DNA from 2 places in the Pseudomonas sp. E1BtOHC1 genome. Region 2 is predicted to be linked to the other one. Evidence: riboswitches for the same ligand, from Rfam matches in the RefSeq annotation. Region 2 holds a riboswitch; the other holds the start of a gene.
What was found. Region 2 has a riboswitch for cobalamin ahead of cobW (cobalamin biosynthesis protein CobW). Riboswitches for the same ligand answer to the same signal wherever they lie in the genome.

Region 1 (3,497 bases), 1.7 Mb from region 2:
CCGGTACGGGGAATCGCGTTATGAGTTGCCCGCTGTTGCTGCGCTGCCCGGGACCGCTGCAAGGAGTCCACCGATGATCGTCCGTCCGATCCGTGTTACCGATCTGCCGGGGGTGCTGGCCTTGCTGGAAGGCAGCTGTCGCGAGTTGAACAACCTCTCCACCGACCCCGAGCGCCTGGCCCATCGCTTGCGCTGGGCTCAGCGCACCTTCGCCAGCCAGGTGGAACGGGCCGATGCCGACTACCTGTTCGTGCTGGAGGACGACGACCAGCAAGTCATCGGCATTTGTGGCCTGAGCGGCGCTATCGGCCTGCGCGAGCCTTGCTACAACTACCGGGTCGGCATCACCCGTGGCAGAGCCCCGGGGCTGGGTATCGACAAGCAGGTTCCGACCCTGTTCCTGTGCAACGAGATGACCGGGCAATCCCAGCTGTGCTCGCTGTTTCTGCGGCGCGACCAGCGCCAGGGCTACACCGGCCGCCTGCTGTCCACTGCACGCTTGCTGTTCGTCGCCGAGCACCCGGCGCTGTTCGGCGACAAGCTGGTGGCCGAATTGCGTGGCCAGCTCGACAGCCAGGGCTGCTCACCGTTCTGGGACAGCCTGGGGCGACACTTCTTCAAGATGGACTTCCAGCAGGCCAATCGCCTGTCCAGCCATGGCAGCAAATCCTTCATCGCCGAACTGATGCCGCGCCAGCCGCTGTACACCTGCCTGCTCAGCCCACAGGCCCAGGCGGCCATCGGCCAGGCCCACCAGAGCACCGAGCAGGCGGTGAACATCCTGCGCGACGAAGGCTTCAGCCATCAGGGCTGCATCGATATCTTCGACGGCGGGCCGCTGATCGAGGCCGAAGTGGCGAAGATCCGCAGCGTGCGTGAAAGCCAGACCCTGCCCTTGCTGGTGGGCAGCCCGGACGAACAGGCGCCGGTGTGGCTGATTCACAACCGCCGCCTGGAAAGCTGCCGCATCACCGCCGCCCCCGGGCGCCTGGTAGCCGGCTGCCTGCTGGTGGACCGCCTGACCGCCAAACGCCTGCAACTGCAGCCAGGGGACTCGGTACGCGCCGTGCCACTGTTGGCCTGCCCGGCGCGGCCTCTGGGCCCGTCCGGCATCGCCCTCGCGCCTGGCGCCGCCCTGCCCCTGTAGCCACGAGATTGACGAACGCCGGGGCGAATGTTCATATGCCGCCCAGTTTCAGGTGCCTCATGCCGCCGTGCACGAGGTGAAACGGGAAACCGGTGCGCCCCTTCAGGGCCAGTCCGGTGCTGCCCCCGCAACGGTAAGCGAGTGCTGCATTCAACACGCCACTGTACCCAAGGTATGGGAAGGCGAATGCCGCCAGACTCGCAAGCCCGGAGACCGGCCTGGAACTTCTGTTTGGCAATCCTGCGGTGGGCGGGCATGGGCCGGTATGGTCGCGTGCCTGTGGCCGATACCTTCTCCTGCGTGCTTCCCGAAGACACTTTCGAGAAGACCAAGAATGACAACAACCTTCGACACTTCCCCTGCCTGCGACTGGCGTGCACCGCGCTGCTCCCTGGGGGGCGCCCTGCTGGGCTGCCTGTTCAGCCCCCTGCTGCTGGCCGAGGACAGCGGCTTGCAACTGGAGCAGCAGTTCGTTTCCGCGCCTTCGGTGGAATCCACCACCGTGGCCGAGATGGCCAGGTACGGCAGCAAGGTGGAGATCATCGATCGCCAGCAGATCGAACGCGCCGGCCCCAGCAGCGACATCACCCGGGTCCTGCAGATGTACGTGCCCGGCCTCTACGTCGCGCCGAAAAACGGCCCCTTCGACTACGGCACCTATTCCCTGCTGGGGGGCCGCAACGACGACACCCTGATCCTGCTGGACGGCGTACGCCTGAACAACCGCCTGTACGGCGGCCTGTACCTGGACACCTTGCCGGCCAATGCCATCGAGCGCATCGAGGTGCTCAAGGGCGGCCAGAGCCTGCTGTTCGGTACCCAGGCGGTGTCCGGGGTGATCAACATCGTCACCCGCAGCCCCCAGACCCGCGACACCTCCGGCGAGGTCAACCTGGGCCTGGACAGCTTCATGGGCCAAAGCGGCGATGCCCGGGTGGAGCGCATCCTCAGCAACGGCTTGGGCGACCTGGGCCTGCTGGCCTATGTCAGCCACAACGTCTCCGATGGTTACCAGCCCTATCGCAACAGCGCCTACAGCGCCAGCACCCGGGACAAGAAACGCGCCTATGAAGTGACCACCTTCGGCGCCAAGGCGATCCAGGGCTTCGCCGACGATTCGCGCCTGGAACTGTTCTACCAGTACAGCGATGCCAACCTGGATTTCGCCCGCCCGGTGAACAACAAGAAAACCACCAACGACCGCGTCCAGCAGATCGCCACCGCGACCTTCGAGCAGCGCCTGAGCGAGCGCTTCAGCTACTTCATCAAGGGCCATGTCAACGACTGGGACACGCGCTACACCAAGATCGACAGCCTCAAAGACGGCAGTCTGGTGACCAGGAACCGTAACGACTACTGGGGCTTCACCGACTGGGGCCTGCAGGCCGAAGGCAAGGCCGAGCTGGACGGCGGCCATGTGCTGGTGTTCGGCACCGACAACCAGTGGTTCAAGGGCCAGGACGATGTGCTAAAGATCGACAATAACCAGGCCCAGGCCAATGCCCTGTACACCCAGTTGCGGCCGGTGTTCGCGGCCCTGCCCGACTGGCATCCGGGCCTGGGCATCCGCCACGAGAAGATGAGCGGCGGCGAGAGCGCCACCGTGGGCATGCTCACCTCCCTGTACGACCTCAATGCCCATTGGCAGCTGCGCGGCCAGTACGGCAGCGCCTTCAAGCTGCCCAACGCCGAGCAGCTGTTCGTCAACGAGGACTACGAACAAGGCAACCGCAACCTCAAGCCGGAAAAGAGCCTGAATGCTGAACTCGGCCTGGACTACAAGGGCAGCCTGCTGGCCGGCGAGTTCAACGCCAGCGTCACCGCCTTCCAGCGCAAGATCGACGACCTGATCGCCCTCGATGGCATCCGCTGGGTCAATGGCGAGGGGCGGATCAAGGTGCGCGGCATGGAGGTCGACGGCCGCTGGCAGTTCAGCCCGCGATGGAACCTCTCGGCGGACCTGACCCGCAATCTGCTGGAGTCGCGCAACGGCGTGACCCTGAGCAATATCCCCGGCTTCTTCGCCCGCTCGCGACTGGGCTACGAGTCCGAGGATCGTCAGTGGGGAGTGGGTGGTGCACTCCGCTACATCGGCCAGATCGACAGCGCGAAGAAGGTCGACTACGGCCACTACTCGGTGGTCGACGCCGATGCCTATCGCTACCTCGACAGGGCCCAGCAACATCGCCTGAGCCTGCTGGTGGAGAACCTGTTCGACCGCGACTACACCACCAGCATGACCAGCAGCTCGCCGGCGGTGGACAACCTCGGCCGCCCCTTCACTACCGAAGTACGCTACACCTACCGCTTCTGAGGCCCATCGACATGCACAAGGACTATCAACGGGTGC
Region 2 (3,497 bases):
CAGGTCCACCGACGCATGGTTCTGCACCTGCATCGGGTTGGCCAGGCGAAAGCTGGGGTAGTCCTCGGGCAATTGCTCGGCAGCGTCCGCCAGCAGCGCCAGGCTGGAGTCGCCGCTGCACAGGATCACCAGCTCGGCGGGGGTCTGTCCAAGGTCGGCAATGTTGTCATCCGACACGAAACCGCCGGGCTGGGTCCTGAGCAGGTGCATGGGTTACACGCTGAGGGCGGCGCGCAGTTGCGCTTCGAGCTGAGCGGCGTCCAGTTCCTGGCCGATCAGCACCAGGCGCGTGGTGCGGGCTTCGTCAGCACCCCACTTGCGGTCGAAGTGCTTGTCGAAGCGCGTGCCCACGCCCTGGATCAGCAGACGCATCGGCTTGTTGGGGATCGCGGCAAAACCCTTGACCCGCAGGATGCCGTGCTTGACCACCAGTTGGGTCAGGGCGTCCAGCAGCAGGCTTTCGTCGGCCTGGGGCAGTTCGATGGAGATGGAATCGAAGGCGTCGTGATCGTGATCGTCGTGGTCGTCGTCACCGTCGTGGTGGTGATCGTGGTGGCTGTGGCGGCCGTCGATGTGCTCCTCGGAGCCGGCGCCCAGGCCCAGCAGCACGTCCAGCGGCAGGCGGCCGCTGCTGGCTTCGATGACTTTGACTGCTGGCGGCAGCTCTTCGGCCACTTCCAGGCGCACCTTGGCCAGGTCTTCGGGGTTGATCAGGTCGGTCTTGTTGAGGATCACCAGATCGGCGCTGGACAGCTGGTCGGCGAACAGCTCATGCAGGGGCGATTCGTGGTCCAGGTTGGGGTCGAGCTTGCGCTGGGCGTCCACCTGATCGGGAAACGCGGCGAAGGTGCCAGCGGCCACGGCAGGGCTGTCGACCACGGTGATCACTGCATCGACGGTGCAGGCGCTGCGGATTTCCGGCCACTGGAAGGCCTGGACCAGGGGCTTGGGCAAGGCCAGGCCGGAGGTTTCGATGAGGATGTGATCCAGATCGCCGCGGCGCGCCACCAGTTCGCGCATCACCGGGAAGAACTCTTCCTGCACGGTGCAGCACAGGCAGCCGTTGGCCAGTTCATAGACCCGGCCACTGGCCTCTTCCTCGGTGCAGCCGATGGAGCATTGCTTGAGGATCTCGCCATCGATGCCCAGCTCGCCGAACTCGTTGACGATGACCGCGATGCGCCGGCCCTGGGCGTTATCCAGCATGTGCCGCAGCAAGGTGGTCTTACCCGAGCCAAGGAAGCCGGTGACGATGGTGACGGGAAGTTTGGCCAGTGTTTTCATCGGATGCCCCTTGGCAAAGGTGGCGGGCAAACGGGACGAGAGCCGCAGCGCAGGGGCGCGCGGAGATTTCGCCACCGGATCACCCCGCCCGGTTGTAGTGAGAATCTGGGATCGAGGCAGGTCTCCTGGCTGAGGGCTTGCCAGTCATTGGACTGGCGGTTTCTGCGCCTTCCCGCAGGCGTTCCGGACGCGAATGCAGTGGCCTTGCAGAAATGAAACCCTTCACAGTTGCGGGGGCAGCCGCGGCATCGACCGCGTTCCCTTCTTAGCTTCGACCGCTGGCCGAAGAACCTCGAAGGCGCAAGGCTACGCAGAGCGCGGGGGACGGTCAATCGGCAATGCGCCGGCGTCCGCAATTGACGACGTTACCCCGGCCATGATTTCCTACGCGCCTTGTTACGGGTGCCCTTCACAGGGTGAAACGGGAAACCGGTGAATCACGTGCTTTACTACAAAAGCCGTGACCAGTCCGGTGCTGCCCCCGCAACGGTAAGCGAGCGAAGTGTCAGATCCACTGTGCCAAGGCATGGGAAGGCGACACTTGCCGGCACGGTCCGACATGACTCGGCCCCTGCCCCTCGCCAGCCCGGAGACCGGCCCGCAACACACACATAACAAACCCGCGGTGGGCGGGCGCTGTTGCAAACCCTGCGTGCCGGTCACGCGGGGTTTTCCTGCGCCACTCTCCCCGCTGACACTCCAGAGGGAAGCGCCATGTCGATCATCAGCAGCACCAGCCATTCCACCAGCAGCACCTCCACCCTGAGCCAGCGCCTGGTGGCCGCCATCGGCGCTTCGCTGCTGGGCGCCTGCCTGGTGTACTTCGCCGGCTTCTCCCATATCGAAGCGGTGCACAACGCCGCCCACGACACCCGTCACAGCGCTGCTTTCCCTTGCCACTGAGACCTGCCGACATGATCAAGCGTATTGCGCAAACCGCAGGGTTCACCGGGTTGCTGGCGGCCTTGCTGCTGACCCTGCTGCAAAGCTTCTGGGTGGCCCCGCTGATTCTGCAGGCGGAAACCTATGAAAAGGCCCCGGCCGCAGAAGTCCATGAACACGCCGAAGGCGCCATGGCCGGCCACAGCCACGACGCCGAAGCCTGGGAACCGGAAGATGGCTGGCAGCGAGTGCTGTCCACCACGGGCGGCAATCTGGTGGTGGCCGTCGGCTTCGCCCTGATGCTGGCCGGGCTCTACACCCTGCGGGCGCCCAGCCGCACCTCCCAGGGCCTGCTCTGGGGCCTGGCGGGTTATGCGACCTTCTGCCTGGCGCCGACCCTGGGCTTGCCACCGGAGTTGCCGGGCACCGCCGCCGCCGACCTGGTACAGCGCCAGGTGTGGTGGGTCGGCGCTGCCGCTTCCACCGCCGTGGGCCTTGCCCTGATCGTGTTCGCCGGCAACTGGCTGCTGAAACTGCTGGGCGCGGCCATCATCGCCGTGCCTCACGTGATCGGCGCGCCACAACCGGAAGTGCATTCGATGCTGGCCCCGGAAGAGCTGGAGGCACAATTCAAAATCGCCTCGCAGTTGACCAATGCCGCCTTCTGGCTGGCCCTCGGGCTGATCAGCGCCTGGTTGTTCCGGCGCAGGAACACGGATCAGTACTCGGCATGATCGAAGTGCGCGCAGCGTCGACCCTGGTGGTCGGCCTGGGCTGCCAGAAAGGCTGCCCGGTGACCACGCTGCGCGCGCTGCTGGATCAGGTGCTGGAAGCCCATCGCATCGATACGCAGCAGGTTTTCGCCCTGGCGAGCATCGACCTGAAACAGGCCGAGCCCGGTCTGCTGGAGTTGGCCGAGCAACTGGCACTGCCACTGACCTGTTTCAGCAGCATGCAACTGGCACCTTATGCCCTGCGCCTCAGCCACCGTTCACAGATCGCCTTTGAACGCACCGGCTGCTACGGCGTTGCCGAAAGTGCTGCCCTGGCCATGGCCGAACAGCTGCATCCCGGCCCGGCCCAACTGCTGATCCCTCGTCAGAAATACGCCCAGGCCACCCTGGCAATGGCCGCTTGCCGGTAAAATCCTCGATAATCCCCCGCCTTGATCATGAGCAATCTTCATTTGAAGCACGGCTCCAGCCCCTTTCTCACAGGAGACAGCCATGACTGTCTATTTCATCGGTGCCGGTCCCGGCGACCCGGAACTGATCACGGTCAAGGGCCAGCGCCTGATCCATCGCTGCCCGGTGATCATCTACGCCGGCTCC

Region 1: linked by a shared signal. The riboswitch ahead of ACSSVC_RS15350 (TonB-dependent receptor plug domain-containing protein) and the one ahead of cobW (cobalamin biosynthesis protein CobW) in region 2 are both predicted to bind cobalamin.

Annotation. Positions count from the first base shown of each region.
Region 1 covers NZ_CP196023.1:3,340,086-3,343,582, reverse strand. Annotated here, with positions in the region: gene ACSSVC_RS15360 (arginine N-succinyltransferase) at 1-24, shown strand, start outside; gene ACSSVC_RS15355 (arginine N-succinyltransferase) at 74-1,147, shown strand; cobalamin riboswitch at 1,181-1,383, shown strand; gene ACSSVC_RS15350 (TonB-dependent receptor plug domain-containing protein) at 1,413-3,461, shown strand; gene ACSSVC_RS15345 ((2Fe-2S) ferredoxin domain-containing protein) at 3,473-3,497, shown strand, end outside.
Region 2 covers NZ_CP196023.1:5,072,746-5,076,242, forward strand. Annotated here, with positions in the region: gene cobN (cobaltochelatase subunit CobN) at 1-210, opposite strand, end outside; gene cobW (cobalamin biosynthesis protein CobW) at 214-1,284, opposite strand; cobalamin riboswitch at 1,383-1,594, opposite strand; cobalamin riboswitch at 1,668-1,900, shown strand; gene ACSSVC_RS22740 (CbtB domain-containing protein) at 1,999-2,187, shown strand; gene ACSSVC_RS22745 (CbtA family protein) at 2,199-2,900, shown strand; gene ACSSVC_RS22750 (cobalamin biosynthesis protein) at 2,897-3,310, shown strand; gene cobM (precorrin-4 C(11)-methyltransferase) at 3,393-3,497, shown strand, end outside.